2 regions of the Streptomyces sp. NPDC001406 genome follow, and region 2 is predicted to be linked to the other one. Evidence: riboswitches for the same ligand, from Rfam matches in the RefSeq annotation. Region 2 holds a riboswitch; the other holds the start of a gene.

Region 1 (7,507 bases), on a different contig from region 2:
GGATGCCCTCGCGGGTCATACCGCGGGACACGCACGCCTGCATCACGCGCCAGATCTCCAGCAGGCCTTTGCGGATCTCCTCCTCGGTGCGCCAGGCCCGCTCGTTCTCCAGCATCAGCGCGGAGATCGACAGACCCGTCTCCTTCGTCAGACGCAGCAGCTCGTCGCCCGTGCGGAAGGGGTACTTCAGAACCGTGTCGTCCAGCTTGATCCGGTCGGCGCCGACCGCTTCCTCGTCGACGACGAAGCCGCCGCCCACCGAGTAGTACGTCTTCGAGAGCAACTCCGTCCCCTCGGCGTCGTACGCCCACAGGGTCATGCCGTTCGCGTGGTACGGCAGCGCCTTGCGGCGGTGCAGCTTCAGGTCGTCGTCGAAGGAGAACGCGATCTCGTGCTCGCCGAGGAGACGGATGCGCCCGCCCGATTTGATCTGTGCCACCCGGTCGTCCGCCGTCTCCACGTCCACCGTCCGCGGAGACTCGCCCTCCAGGCCCAGCAGCACCGCCTTGGGCGTGCCGTGGCCGTGGCCCGTGGCGCCGAGGGAGCCGTACAGCTCGGAACGTATGGAGGCGACGGACTCCAGCACGCCCTCATTGCGCAGCCGGCGGGCGAACATGCGTGCCGCGCGCATCGGCCCCACCGTGTGGGAGCTGGACGGGCCGATGCCGATCGAGAACAGGTCGAAGACCGAGATGGCCACGGTGACTCCTCAGTACGGGGGTGGTGCGAAGGGATGGGGCACCGCGCCCACGGAAGAAACGTGCGCTTCCAGTGTGCGCGGTGCCCGCGCCGGGGTGAACTACTTGGAGAGCCCCGGGTACAGCGGGTGCTTGTCGGCCAGGGCCTTGACCCGGGCCTTCAGGGCCTCCGCGTCGTAGGACGGCTTCAGCGCCTCGGCGATCACATCCGCGACCTCGGCGAAGTCCTCGGCCGCGAACCCGCGGGTCGCCAGGGCCGGCGTACCGATCCGCAGACCGGAGGTCACCATGGGCGGACGCGGGTCGTTCGGGACCGCGTTCCGGTTGACCGTGATGCCGACCTCGTGGAGGCGGTCCTCGGCCTGCTGACCGTCCAGCTCGGACTCGCGCAGGTCGACCAGGATCAGATGCACATCGGTGCCGCCGGTCAGGACGTTGACCCCGGCCTCGCGGGCGTCGGCCGCGGTGAGCCGTTCGGCGAGGATCCGCGCGCCCTCGACCGTACGGCGCTGGCGCTCCTTGAAGTCCTCCGAGGCGGCGACCTTGAAGGAGACCGCCTTGGCCGCGATCACGTGCTCCAGGGGACCGCCCTGGAAGCCCGGGAAGACGGAGGAGTTCAACTTCTTCGCGAAGTCCTTCTTGGCGAGGATGATGCCGCCGCGCGGGCCGCCGAGCGTCTTGTGGGTGGTGGAGGTGACGACATCGGCGTACTCGACCGGGTTCGGGTGCAGACCCGCCGCGACCAGACCGGCGAAGTGCGCCATGTCGACCCACAGATACGCCTCGACCTCGTCGGCGATCCGGCGGAACTCGGCGAAGTCCAGCTGCCGCGGGTACGCCGACCAGCCCGCGATGATCACCTTCGGGCGGTGCTCCTTGGCGAGCCGCTCGACCTCGGCCATGTCGACCAGGCCGGTCTCGTCCACGTGGTAGGCGACCACGTCGAACTGCTTGCCGGAGAAGTTCAGCCGCATGCCGTGGGTCAGGTGACCGCCGTGCGCCAGGTCCAGACCGAGGATGGTGTCGCCGGGCTTGGCCAGTGCGAAGAGCGCGGCCTGGTTGGCCGAGGCGCCCGAGTGCGGCTGCACATTGGCGTACTCGGCGCCGAACAGCTCCTTGACCCGGTCGATGGCGATCTGCTCGGCGACGTCGACGTGCTCGCAGCCGCCGTAGTAGCGGCGGCCCGGGTAGCCCTCGGCGTACTTGTTGGTGAGTACCGAGCCCTGGGCCTCCATGACCGCGACCGGAGCGAAGTTCTCCGAGGCGATCATCTCCAGGGTGGACTGCTGGCGCAGCAGCTCGGCGTCGACCGCGGCGGCCACGTCCGGGTCGAGTTCGTGCAGGGGCGTGTTCAGGACGGACATACGTCTACGACTCCTCAGCCGGCGGTGTGGGCCACGTACTCGTCGGCGGAGAGCAGGTCGGCCGGCTCGTCCGTGACGCGTACCTTGAACAGCCAGCCGCCCTCGAAGGGGGCCGAGTTCACCAGGGAGGGGTCGTTGACGACGTCCTCGTTGACCTCCGTGACCTCACCCGTGACCGGCGAGTACAGGTCGGAGACCGACTTCGTGGACTCCAGCTCGCCGCAGGACTCGCCCGCGGTCACCGTGGAGCCGACCTCGGGGAGCTGGGCGTAGACGACATCGCCGAGCGCGTTGGCCGCGAACTCGGTGATACCGACCGTCGAGACGCCGTCCTCGGCGCCCGACAGCCACTCGTGCTCCTTGCTGTAGCGCAGCTGCTGGGGGTTGCTCATGGCCTGAATTCTCCTGTACGCGGGGATGTGCTGATGACTGGGGGAGTACTGAAACCGCAGGTGAGCGGGGTGATGTGCCCGGCATCACAAGCGGGCGGGGCGAGGGCCCCGGTGATCAGTCTCTACTTCTGGCGCTTGTAGAAGGGCAGTGCCACGACCTCGTACGGTTCGTGGCTGCCGCGGATGTCCACGCCGACGCCCGCCGTACCGGGCGCGGAGTGCGCCGCGTCGACGTAGGCGATGGCGACGGGCTTGCCCAGCGTGGGAGAGGGGGCACCCGAGGTGACCTCGCCGATCACCGCGCCGCCGGCGACGACCGCGTACCCCGCGCGGGGGACCCGGCGCCCCTCGGCGACCAGGCCGACCAGGACGCGCGGCGGGTTCTGCTCGGCACGGGCGGCGGCCTCGGTGAGCGCCTCGCGCCCCACGAAGTCGCCCTCCTTCTCGAACTTCACCACCCGGCCGAGTCCGGCGTCGAAGGGTGTGAGGGAGGTCGTCAGCTCGTGCCCGTACAGCGGCATGCCCGCCTCCAGGCGGAGCGTGTCACGGCAGGACAGGCCACAGGGGACCAGACCGACGCCCTCGCCGGCCTTGGTCAGCGCCTGCCACAGCTCGACGGCGTGCTCCGGCTTCACGAACAGCTCGAAGCCGTCCTCGCCGGTGTAGCCGGTACGGGCGATCAGCGCGGGGACACCGGCGACGGTGCCGGGCAGGCCCGCGTAGTACTTCAGGCCGTCCAGGTCGGCATCGGTCAGGGACTTCAGGATGCCGGGGGACTCGGGGCCCTGGACGGCGATCAGGGCGTAGGCGTCGCGGTCGTCGCGGACCTCGGCGTCGAAGCCGGGCGAACGTTCCAGCAGCGCGTCCAGGACCACCTGGGCGTTGGAGGCGTTGGCCACGACCATGTACTCGGTCTCGGCCAGCCGGTAGACGATCAGGTCGTCCAGGATGCCGCCGTCGGCCTGGCAGATCATGGTGTAGCGGGCGCGGCCCACCCCGACGGAGGCGATGTTGCCGACGAGCGCGAAGTTCAGGAACTTCGCCGCCTCCGCACCGGTCACCGTGATCTCGCCCATGTGCGAGAGGTCGAAGAGTCCGGCCTTCGTGCGCACGGCGATGTGCTCGTCGCGCTCGGAGCCGTAACGCAGCGGCATGTCCCAGCCGGCGAAGTCGGTCATGGTCGCACCGAGCGAGCGATGCAGCGCATCGAGCGCGGTATGACGGAGTTCGGTACTGCTCATCGGTCGGTTGTCTCCCAAGGCGATGGGGTCCCCCCGCGCGAGCCGAATTCGAGCGTGGGGGAGGGCGAGGTCGTTCCTCCCCATCTGTCATCGGAACCTGAGAGGTTCGCCATGACCACCCCTGTCCGGGACGACCACGGCTTGCACCTTGGGTGGGGCCACCGTCACGGCGGCCCGCTTTTCAGATGTGCCTCGCCCGCGCGGTAACGGTGCCTGAGAGATTCAAGGGAGGGACTTGCTCCTTCGGCGCCCCGGCAGTGCTGCCGAGGACTCTCCCGCGCGGATTCAAACGGCCGGTATGCAGTTGGCGGCCACATCATTGCACGCCTCGCCCGCGCGCGGCAGGTCGGCTTCTGTAACCGGGCTGTGGCAGTACGCGCACGAAAACGCGAGACACCAGGCATTACCTTCTCTTTACACTCGACGGGCAGGGGAGCTCCGAGCCCAAGGGGAGGACGATCACGGTGAACAGGACCACGGCGTACGCCACGACCACGGGCATGGCACTGCCGAAGCGGGCCGCCGCCCCGGCCCGCGGACGCTGCGACGAGCGCCCGGCACCGGTCGTCCGCGATCTGCGCGACCGCGCCGGCCACAGCCCGCACGGCCTGCTCTTCGGCCCCGGCGACCTGGTCGTGATCACCGGCCTGCCCGGCAGCGGCAAGTCCACCCTGATGAGGCGTGCGGTCCGGGGTGCGCGCATCGACTCCCAGGACACCCGTGACCGCTGGGACGCCCGCATGCCCCGCCTCCTGCCGTACGCGGTCTACCGCCCCCTGGTCCGCCTCGCCCATTACGCCGGGCTGCGCCGCGCCCTGCGCTCGGGCGAGGGGGTCGTCGTGCACGACTGCGGTGCCCAGACCTGGGTGCGCGACTGGCTGGCCCGCGAGGCCCGCCGCCGTGGCGGCACCCTGCACCTGCTGCTGCTCGACGTCACCCCGGACACCGCGCTGGAGGGCCAGCGCGAGCGCGGCCGCGGTGTCTCCCGCTACGCCTTCCTGCGCCACCGTAGGGCCGCCGCCCGCCTCCTGCGCACGGTGGAGCGGGGCGAGCTGCCCCCGGGCTGCGGCTCGGCGGTGCTGCTGGACCGGGCCGCGGCGGACGTCCTGCACCGGATCGGCTTCGCGCGGTGAAGCCGGGTCGCCAGTACCCGCTAGCCTTTCCAGCCATACCAGTGGTTCCCAGCAGGCGGTAGGCAGATGGACTTCCCGGCGGACTTCCCTACGGACTTCCCGGCACAGGCGCACCCCCATCCGCACGGCGGATGGCCCGGCAACGAGCTGGAGGAGGTGCTGTCGGCGTCCCTCGGCGTGCCGTCGGCCGGCGCCCGGATCGTCGAGGTCCTGAGCCGCAGCTTCGTATGGATCCCGCTGCCCAACGGCGGCGGCCCGAACAGCGGTCCCCTGGATCTGCCCACGATGGAGATCGAGGGCCAGGTGTACGTCCCGGTGTTCAGCTCCGAGGAGCAGTTCCGCCAGGTCGCCGGCTCCCACATGTCGTACACCATCGCCCCCGCCGTGGAGTTCGCCCGCGGTCTGCCCCCGCAGGTCGGCCTCGCGATCAACCCGGACGGCGTGGTCGGCGTCCCGCTTCCGCCGGAGGCGGTCGCCGAGCTGTGCCGGGCGGGGCGCACCGAACTCGACGGCCCCTCTACCGGCGGCCGCGTCCGCCTCTTCGAACCCGACTGGCAGGACGACCCGGTCGACTTCCTCGCCGCGGCCTCGGCGGAGTTCGCCGGGACGGGTGTGGTCGCCACGGCCCGCCGCTGCCTGGCCGCGATCGAGACCGCGGACCCGGTGATGTTCGTGGGCGTCGAACTGTCCCAGTGGGAGGGCGACCTGCGCGCGCTCCCCCTGGAAGCCCTGGGCAGGGCCCTGGGGAAGGCCCCGGTGCGGTGGCCGGTCAACCTCGTACTGCTCGACGTGGCGGAGGACCCGGTGGGCCACTGGATGAGGGAGAACGTCAGGCCGTTCTATCAGCACGGCCACTGAAGCGTGCTTCGCCTACGCGCACCGGGTCTCGAGCCATCGGGCGCTTAAGCTGTTTCCATACGCGGGGCAACTTCTCGAAGGGGCGGTAAACCAGGTGAGCGCGAGCGGCAGCGGCACCGCGACCGGGCAGGTCGAGCACATGCTGCGGCAAGTCACGCCCGGGCGCTACGACGCCTACGAGGCACTGCTGCGCGCACTCGCGACCCCGTCCTCCGGCCAGGTCTGGATGCTCCTGTGGCACGGCCAGGGCGGCTCCCCGGACGCCCAGTACGGAAACATGGAGGTCGACGGGTACGGCTACGCCCCCTGCGTCACCTCCGCCCAGGAGCTGTCGGCCAGCGGCTGGAACAGATCGTACGAGGTCGTCGACGGCCTCGACGTGGCCCGCACGCTCTACCCCGACCACTACGGCCTCTGGCTGAACCCGCACGCGCCCGGCGGCGGCGTGGGCATCCCCTGGCTCGACCTGCGCCGCATCGCCACCGGCCTGGACCGCCAGCCGGCGGGCCCGCTGCGGCTGTCCGAACCGGCCATCGAGATCCCCCAGTTCTACGCCCTGCTCGCGCAGAACGCCCACCGCACCCCGGCGGTCCGCTCGCTGCGCCGGGCCTGGGTGCAGCCGGCGCTGGGGGCGCCGTACCTGGCCATCGGCCTGGACGTGTACGACACCTCCCCGCCCGCGGTCGACTCGGTGCGGGCGATGATGCAGCAGTCCGTCGGCGCGGTCCCGGACGGGCTGCCGGTGTCGACGGTGGCGATGACGGACGAGTACGACCCGGTCGTGATGTGGATGCGGGCCGGCGCCCGCCCCTTCTACGACCGCGAGGCGCACGCCGCTCCCGCCGCAGGCGGGGGCTACTGGGCCCAGCTGCCGCAGAGCGGAGCCTACTGAGCCCCGTGGCCAACTTCCGCAGGTATGTCCCTGTTTGTCGCTTTGGAGAGATCTTCGCGCGTAGATTTGGGTGAATTTTCGACTTTTGTTCACTCATGGGCGGTTTGACGGTGTCCGCCCCCAGCAACTGCCCGTCCGCATAACGGGTAACCACAGGCTGCATCACGGTTGCGCATCCATTCACCGCCAAGGCTGGCAACTGATCGCCGAAGCGTTGAAGACTCCCACTTCAAGGGGTTCGCCCCTGTGTACGACGGACTGATTGAGGCCGCTACCAGCGGCAAGTGCGGGCCGGCTACCGCCGGTTGAGAGGGGTCCCTGCCAGATGACGGCACCATTGCACGAGCCGACTGCGGAAGCGGCCCCGAGCGCGGCCGAAGAAGCGGCGGCTGCCGCTGCCGGCGACAAGGCCGTACAGGGACGTTCCCTGGGCCGGATCGCCTGGGAGCGCCTGAAGCGGGACAAACTCGCCCTCACGGGTGGGGTGGTCGTGCTTGCCCTCATCGCGCTCGCCCTGCTCGCGCCCGTGATCACCAACCTGCTCGGGCAGGACCCGGACGCCTACCACGAGAGCCTGATCGACCCGCTGTTCGGCACCCCCAAGGGGTCGCTGGGCGGCATCAGCGGAGACCATCTGCTGGGTGTCGAGCCGGTCAACGGCCGCGACATCTTCGCCCGCATCCTCTACGGTGCTCGGGTCTCGCTCCTGGTCGGCTTCCTGTCCGCCATGGTCGCCGTCGTTCTCGGCACCGTGCTGGGCATCCTGGCCGGCTTCTTCGGCGGCTGGGTGGACTCCCTCATCAGCCGCGTCATGGACGGTCTGCTGGCCTTCCCGCAGCTCCTGTTCACCATCGCCCTGGTCTCCGTCATGCCGAACGACATGCTCGGCCTGACCGGCTCCAGCGTGCGGGTGTTCGTGATGATCCTGG
Region 2 (7,507 bases):
CCTGGTCGATACGGCGCACCGGCGGCCAGTACTTGTCGGCGGCCGAGACACCGGCCGGGAAGACGGCCTCCTCGCGGCTGTAGGCGTGCGCCCACTCCCCGCCCAGCGCGGCCGCCGTGTGCGGCGCGTTGCCCAGCGGGTTGTCCTCGGCCGGCCACTCGCCCGAGCCGACCTTCTCGATCTCCGCGCGGATCGCGATCATCGCATCGCAGAACCGGTCCAGCTCGGCCAGGTCCTCGGACTCGGTCGGCTCGATCATCAGCGTGCCCGCCACCGGGAACGACATCGTCGGCGCGTGGAAGCCGTAGTCGATCAGCCGCTTGGCGACGTCGTCGACGCTCACTCCGGTCGCCTTGGTCAGCGGACGCAGGTCGATGATGCACTCGTGCGCGACCAGGCCGCCGGGGCCGGTGTAGAGCACCGGGTAGTGCGGCTCCAGACGCTTGGCGACGTAGTTGGCGCTCAGCACGGCCACCTGCGTGGCCCGCTTGAGCCCCTCGCCGCCCATGAGCCGGACGTAGGCCCACGAGATCGGCAGAATGCCGGCGGAACCCCACGGCGCCGCCGAGATCGGTCCGACACCCGTCTCCGGGCCGGCCGCGGGCTGCATCGGGTGGTTCGGCAGGTACGGCGCAAGGTGCGACCGTACGCCCACGGGTCCGACGCCGGGACCACCACCGCCGTGCGGGATGCAGAAGGTCTTGTGCAGGTTGAGGTGGGAGACGTCACCGCCGAAGTGGCCGGGCTTGGCGAGGCCGACCAGGGCGTTGAGGTTGGCGCCGTCCACGTAGACCTGGCCGCCCGCCTCGTGCACCTGGGCGCAGATGTCGGCGACGTGCTCCTCGAACACACCGTGGGTGGACGGGTACGTGATCATGAGCACGGCGAGCTCGTCGCGGTGCTGCTCGATCTTGGCCCGCAGGTCCTCGACGTCGATCTCGCCGTCCTCGGCGGTCTTCACGACGACGACCTTCATCCCGGCCATCACGGCGCTCGCGGCGTTGGTGCCGTGCGCGGAGGACGGGATCAGACAGATGGTGCGCTGCTCGTCGCCGTTGGCGCGGTGGTAGCCACGGACGGCCAGCAGACCGGCCAGCTCGCCCTGGGAGCCGGCGTTGGGCTGCAGGGAGACCTTGTCGTAGCCGGTGACCTCGGCGAGGCGCTCCTCCAGCTCACGGATGAGCGTGAGGAACCCCTCAGCCTGCTCGGTCGGCACGAAGGGGTGCAGCTGACCGAACTCGGGCCAGGTGACCGGCTCCATCTCGGTGGTCGCGTTCAGCTTCATGGTGCAGGAGCCGAGCGGGATCATGCCTCGGTCGAGCGCGTAGTCGCGGTCGGCCAGCTTGCGCAGGTAGCGCAGCATCGCGGTCTCGGAGCGGTGCTCGTGGAAGACCGGGTGGGTGAGGTAGGCGTCGGAGCGCAGCAGCGCGCCCGGCAGGGCCTCCGCCGTCGCCGCGTCCAGCGCCTCGATGTCGCCCTCGACGCCGAACGCCGACCACACGGCGGCCAGCTGGGCCCGGTTGGTGGTCTCGTCGCAGGCGATGAAGACGTGGTCGGCGTCGGCCCGGTGCAGGTTGACGCCGTTGTCCCGGGCGGCTGCGACGATCTCGTCGGCGCGTCCGGTGACCTTGACGGTCAGCGTGTCGAAGTAGGCGCCGTGGACGATCTCGACACCGCCGGCCTTGAGGCCCTCGGCGAGGATCGTGGCGTAGCGGTGGGTGCGGCGCGCGATGGCCTTGAGGCCCTCCGGCCCGTGGTAGACGGCGTACATGCCCGCCATCACCGCCAGCAGCACCTGCGCGGTGCAGATGTTGCTGGTCGCCTTCTCGCGGCGGATGTGCTGCTCGCGGGTCTGCAGGGCGAGCCGGTAGGCCTTGTTGCCGTCGGCATCGACGGAGACGCCGACGAGGCGCCCGGGCAGGCTGCGCGCGAACTTCTCGTGCACGGCCATGTAGCCCGCGTGCGGCCCGCCGAAGCCCATCGGCACGCCGAAGCGCTGGGTCGTGCCGACGGCGATGTCCGCGCCGAGCTCGCCCGGCGAGACCAGCAGGGTCAGGGCGAGCAGGTCGGCGGCGACGGTGACGAGCGCACCGAGCTCGTGCGCCTGGTCGATGACCGGCTTGATGTCCCGTACGGCACCGGAGGCGCCCGGGTACTGGACGAGCACGCCGTTGATCTCGCGCTCGGCGAGCTCGGCCGGGATGCCCTCGCTGAGGTCGGCGACCACGACCTCGACGCCGGCCGGCTCGGCACGCGTCTCGATCACGGCGATGGTCTGCGGCAGCGCGTCCGCGTCGACCAGGAACAGGCCCTTCTTGTTCTTGCCCATGCGCCGGGACAGCGCCATTGCCTCGGCGGCGGCCGTGCCCTCGTCGAGGAGGGAGGCGCCGGAGGTCGGCAGGCCGGTGAGGTCGGCGACCATGGTCTGGAAGTTCAGCAGAGCCTCGAGGCGCCCCTGGGAGATCTCCGGCTGGTAGGGCGTGTAGGCCGTGTACCAGGCGGGGTTCTCCATCACGTTGCGCAGGATGACGGGCGGGGTGAAGGTCCCGTAGTACCCGAGTCCGATCATCGAGCCGAGCACCTGGTTGCGGTCGGCGAGCGAGCGCAGTTCGGCGAGCACCTCGGCCTCGGTCCGGGCACCCGGCAGGTCGAGCGCGTCGGCGTTCTTGATCACATCCGGCACCGCGGCGGCGGTGAGCTCGTCGAGCGAGCCGTAACCGACGTGCGCGAGCATCTTGGCCCGCGCCTCCTGGTCGGGCCCGATGTGGCGCTGTTCGAAGGGGATGCCCTGTTCGAGCTCGGTGAGCGGAATGCGCTGGGCGGTCATTGCGGAGGCCTCCTGGTCTGACGCGACCTTCGAGGGGCACCCCGGCACGGGTACCCCGACGGCCTCCCCCTCTGTCATCTCAACCTGAGAGCTTCGCCGGGTCGCCCGAAGGCACCGGCTTTCACCGTCGGTGAGAGCGGAAGCCGTCGACACCCGCCCTGCTTTCCAGAGTGACCTCGTCCGTGCGGTACGTGAGCCTGAGAGATTCCGGGGAGGATTTGCTCCTTCGGCGCCTCCGGTGATGTCCGGAGGACTCTCCCGCACGGGGTCAGCAGCCGTTTGCAAGACTACCAGCGAGGTCAACGCCCGGGCCTTCGAGTGGCCGCCTCCTTGATTGTGCTCTTTTGTAGTGCTTACGGATGAGTTGCGACCAAGTGGAGGGCCCGTGCAGACCGACATCGATCCGCGCAACCTGATCGGCCGCAAGGCGTTCGACCGCAATGGCACCAAGATCGGCACGATCGACGAGGTGTACCTCGACGACGCGACCGGCGTGCCGGAGTGGGCGGCCATACGCACCGGCCTGTTCTCGCGGGACGCCTTCGTCCCGCTGGAGCCCAGTGAACTGGTCGAGGGCACCCTCCACGTCCCGTTCGACCGAGCCCTCATCAAGGACGCGCCCGACTTCGGCGTGGGCCGCCATCTCTCCCCGGAGCAGGAGCTCCAGCTCTACCACCACTACGGCCTGGACGTGGCCCCACCGCCCCGCCTCCCCGACCACGACTTCGGCAACCTGGCAGGCACGGACGAGACCTGAGGCCGAACGAGTGGGGTGACCGAGGAGCCGGCAGGGCGGGCCGGAAGTCTCACAGGGGCGTAGTCGCGGCCCGGGGTTCCCCCGTGCTCCGCTCCGGCTCGCCGCGAGCCGCCCCGGATTCGCCCCCGTCCCCCACTCCTTGGACCAACGGCAAAGGATCCGCCGGCTCCAGGTCCGCGTCGTCGACCCGGAACGTCCGCACCCGCCCGGGCTCCGAGTCCGGCGTTTCGAAACGCACGGTGACCCGCCCAAGGCCGCTGCCCTGCACCCAGCCGTGTCCGTACTCGGTGTGCCGCACGTCATGACCGGGCGACCAGTGCCGCTCGGCGGGTGCCGGGCTTTCCGGCGCGGACTCGGCCACGCTCTCCTCCGGCGCCGCGTCGGCCCGCTCGCCCGCCGCCTGCGCGAAGAGGTCCTCCTGTGTGTAGTCGGCGAGCCCGGAGACGCCCACTCCGAGCAGCCGTACACCGCCCGTCGTGTCCACCGAGTCGAGGAGCCGCGCGGCGGCCTCCCGCACCACCGCCGGATCGTCCGTGGGCCCACGGAGCGTCTCGGACCGGGTGAGTGTGGAGAAGTCGTACCGCCGCACCTTCAGCACGATGGTCCGCCCCGACAGCCCAGCCCCGCGCAGCCGCCGCACGCACCGCTCGGCGAGCCGCTGCACCTCAAGACCCACTCTGAGCCGGTCGTGGATGTCCACGTCGTACGTGTCCTCGACCGAGACCGACTTGGTCTCCCGCTCGGCCACCACGGGCCGCTCGTCGTGCGCCAGCGCCATGGCGTACAGCCCGTGCCCATGGGCCTTGCCCAGCAGCCGTACGAGCTCGTCCTCGCCCGCCTCGGCGATCTCGTCGACCGTGGTGATCCCGGCTCTGCGGAGGTGGTCGCCCGTGGCCGGGCCGACCCCCGGCAGCGTCCGCACCGACATGGGGCCCAGCAGCGCCCGCTCGGTCCCCGGTTCGATCAGCACCAGCCCGTCCGGCTTGGCCTGCTCGGAGGCGATCTTGGCGAGCATCTTCGATGCCGCGAGCCCCACCGACCCGGTGAGCCCCGTCACGGCCCGTATGTCCGCGCGCAGCTTGGCTCCGGCCAGCCGCGCGGACTCCTCGTCCCAGGCCGCTCCCCCGGCCTCCAGATCGATGAACGCCTCGTCCAGGCTCAGCGGCTCCACCAGGGGGGACAGCTCCCGCAGCAGCCCCATCACCTGCTCGCTGACCGTCCGGTACAGCCCGAAGCGCGGCACGAGATACGCCGCGTTCGGAGCCAGCCGGCGCGCCTGGGCCATGGGCATCGCCGAGTGGACCCCGAAGACGCGCGCCTCGTACGACGCCGTGGCGACCACTCCGCGAGGTCCGAGCCCGCCCACGACGACGGCCTTCCCCCGCAGGCTCGGCTTGGATGCCTGCTCCACCGAGGCGAAGAAGGCATCCATGTCGAGATGCAGGATCGTGGGCGCGTTTCTCACAACTCCGATGCTGCACCACGCCACTGACATTGCCCCGGAGCGGGACGGGGGCGCGGTCGGCCGCGCCCGGGGACCTCGCCTCAGACGGCCCGGTTGCGCCGCCGCGCGAGTTCGTCGGCGGGGTTGTGCCCGACGAGGGTCTCGCCCGTGTCGATGCGCTCACCGTGCAGCTGTGAGAGCGCGCTTTCCACGTCCCGCCACACCACGCCCACCGCGATGCCGAAGATGCCCTGACCGCCCTGGAGCAGGGCGTGGACCTCGTCCGGCGAGGTGCACTCGTAGACCGTGGCACCGTCGCTCATCAGCGTCATGCGCTCCAGATCGCGGAAACCGCGTTCCCTGAGGTGCACGACGGCGGTACGGATGTTCTGCAGCGAGACCCCGGTGTCCAGGAACCGCTTGACGATCTTCAGGACGACAACGTCCCGGAAGCTGTACAGACGCTGCGTGCCCGACCCGTACGCGGGCCGCACGCTCGGCTCGACCAAGCCCGTGCGGGCCCAGTAGTCGAGCTGCCGGTAGGTGATGCCGGCGGCCGCGCAGGCCGTCGGACCGCGGTAGCCGATCTCCTCGGACGCCATGGGCCCCGCCCCTCCGCTGTTCGGCACGGCCGAGGGCCGCTGGGGGGCGTGGCCGACCGCGCCGTTGGGATGGGCGTACCCCCTGCTCGAACGCAGCTGAGAGCTTGAGGGAGGGTACGGACCGCTCTCCCCGAAACCGCGTCCGGGGGCACCCCCAGCCGTACCGTCGCCGCTGCTTCTCACGCCGACCTCCGTCCTTGACCTGCCTTCTCGACGGTAGGCAGTCACCAGGGGTGCGTCAACGATCGCCACACTCGGCACGCCGAGTGATAATCACCCTAGGAGTGGTTTCCCGTGCCCCACCGCGGGGAAAGGCTAGCCGAATGCTCTCGCGGGGGTCCGTAGGACGCTCTCAATGGCCGGTGGCATTTGCCGACATCCCGCACGTAACAGGGCGCCGACCGAGCCGTCACGGACCGCGTCCGCCGGATCGGCCGCCCCCTCACTGGCTGCTGGTGCCGAAGTCCTCGGGTGAGATCTGGTCGAGGAACTCGCGGAACTTCTCGACCTCGTCCTCCTGCTCGTCCGGAATCGCGATGCCCGCGTCGTCGAGCACCGTGTCACTGCCGTAGATCGGCGTTCCGGTGCGCAGGGCCAGCGCTATGGCATCGGACGGACGGGCACTCACTTCGACCCCGCTGGCGAAGACCAGCTCCGCGTAGAAGACGCCTTCACGCAGGTCGGTGATGCGCACTTCCGTGAGCTCCTGGCCGACGGCCTCCAGCACGTCCTTGAACAGGTCGTGGGTCAGCGGTCGCGCGGGGGCCATGCCCTGCTGGGCGAAGGCGATCGCCGTCGCCTCCCCCGGCCCGATCCAGATGGGGAGGTACCTGTCGCCTCCCACTTCGCGCAGGAGCACGATCGGTTGGTTGGAGGGCATTTCGACCCGGACACCTACGACATCGAGCTCGTTCACACAGCAACCCTAGGCCGTGCCCGGGACGTTTGGGTAGTCGGGCCGGGAACGGGTGGCCGATACGGCCTGTCGAGCACCGCCGCCGCTCACGGCAGACGCACCCCGAGGGCGGTCTTCACCAGGGCGGCGTGCAGCCGCACGGTGAGCGCCGCCAGCTCCTTCGTACGCGCTTCGGCGTGGGCCCTGGTCTGCGGGTTGCGATGCCGCTTCAAAGGGGCCACCACCTGGTCCACCAGGCCTGCCTCGCGGTCCGCCGCGGCCTTCATCACCCGCAGGTGGCGCGGCTCGATCCCGTGCCGGCCCAGCTCGGCGACGAGCGAGGCCACGGTGACCGTCTCCGCGTCGTACACGCCGTCCTCGAGCGGGGCGATGAGCCCGTACGACTCCCACTCCTGCAGCGCGCTCTCGTCGATCTCCGCCGCCGCCAGCAGCTCGGCCCGGCCGATCCGGGCCGCCGTGGGCGTGTCGCACGGCTCCAGGACGGTCTCACCGTCCCGCTGACGCCCCACGACGGGCAGTGGCACGGCCTCGCCGCGCTCCACGGCGTCCAGGTGCTCCCGGATCACCTTGAGCGGCAGATAGTGGTCCCGCTGCATCCTCAGGACGTGGCCCAGCCGCTCGACGTCACCGGCGCTGAACTTGCGGTACCCCGACGGCGTCCGCCGCGGCTCGATGAGCCCCTCCGACTCCAGGAAACGGATCTTGGAGATGGTGACTTCGGGGAACTCGCCGCGCAGCACGTTCAGCACCGTGCCGATGCTCATCAGCCCACTGTCCGCGGCGGCGGCACCGTGCCCGGCACCGCCGCTCGGTGTTTGAAGCATGGACCTTCCCTGACGGGTCAGATGCCCTGCCGGCTCGAGTAGAAGACCAGCCGGTACTTGCCGATCTGCACCTCGTCACCGTTCGACAGGGCGACCTGGTCGATCCGCTCGCGGTTGACGTACGTGCCGTTCAGACT

Evidence for each region. A riboswitch is a leader RNA that binds a small molecule or an ion and turns the genes downstream of it on or off. The one in region 2 is predicted to bind glycine.
Region 1: linked by a shared signal. The riboswitch ahead of gcvT (glycine cleavage system aminomethyltransferase GcvT) and the one ahead of gcvP (aminomethyl-transferring glycine dehydrogenase) in region 2 are both predicted to bind glycine.

The regions. Positions count from the first base shown of each region.
Region 1 covers NZ_JBIAWG010000022.1:58,411-65,917, forward strand. The annotation lists gene ACFY1J_RS39555 (L-serine ammonia-lyase) at 1-700, opposite strand, end outside; gene glyA (serine hydroxymethyltransferase) at 800-2,062, opposite strand; gene gcvH (glycine cleavage system protein GcvH) at 2,077-2,454, opposite strand; gene gcvT (glycine cleavage system aminomethyltransferase GcvT) at 2,577-3,695, opposite strand; glycine riboswitch at 3,887-3,983, opposite strand; gene ACFY1J_RS39575 (AAA family ATPase) at 4,160-4,828, shown strand; gene ACFY1J_RS39580 (enhanced serine sensitivity protein SseB) at 4,895-5,686, shown strand; gene ACFY1J_RS39585 (enhanced serine sensitivity protein SseB C-terminal domain-containing protein) at 5,781-6,578, shown strand; gene ACFY1J_RS39590 (ABC transporter permease) at 6,904-7,507, shown strand, end outside.
Region 2 covers NZ_JBIAWG010000014.1:281,540-289,046, forward strand. The annotation lists gene gcvP (aminomethyl-transferring glycine dehydrogenase) at 1-2,827, opposite strand, end outside; glycine riboswitch at 3,003-3,098, opposite strand; gene ACFY1J_RS32420 (PRC-barrel domain-containing protein) at 3,213-3,584, shown strand; gene ACFY1J_RS32425 (DNA polymerase IV) at 3,634-5,049, opposite strand; gene ACFY1J_RS32430 (MerR family transcriptional regulator) at 5,130-5,813, opposite strand; gene ACFY1J_RS32435 (bifunctional nuclease family protein) at 6,073-6,546, opposite strand; gene ACFY1J_RS32440 (MerR family transcriptional regulator) at 6,633-7,370, opposite strand; gene ACFY1J_RS32445 (FHA domain-containing protein) at 7,388-7,507, opposite strand, start outside.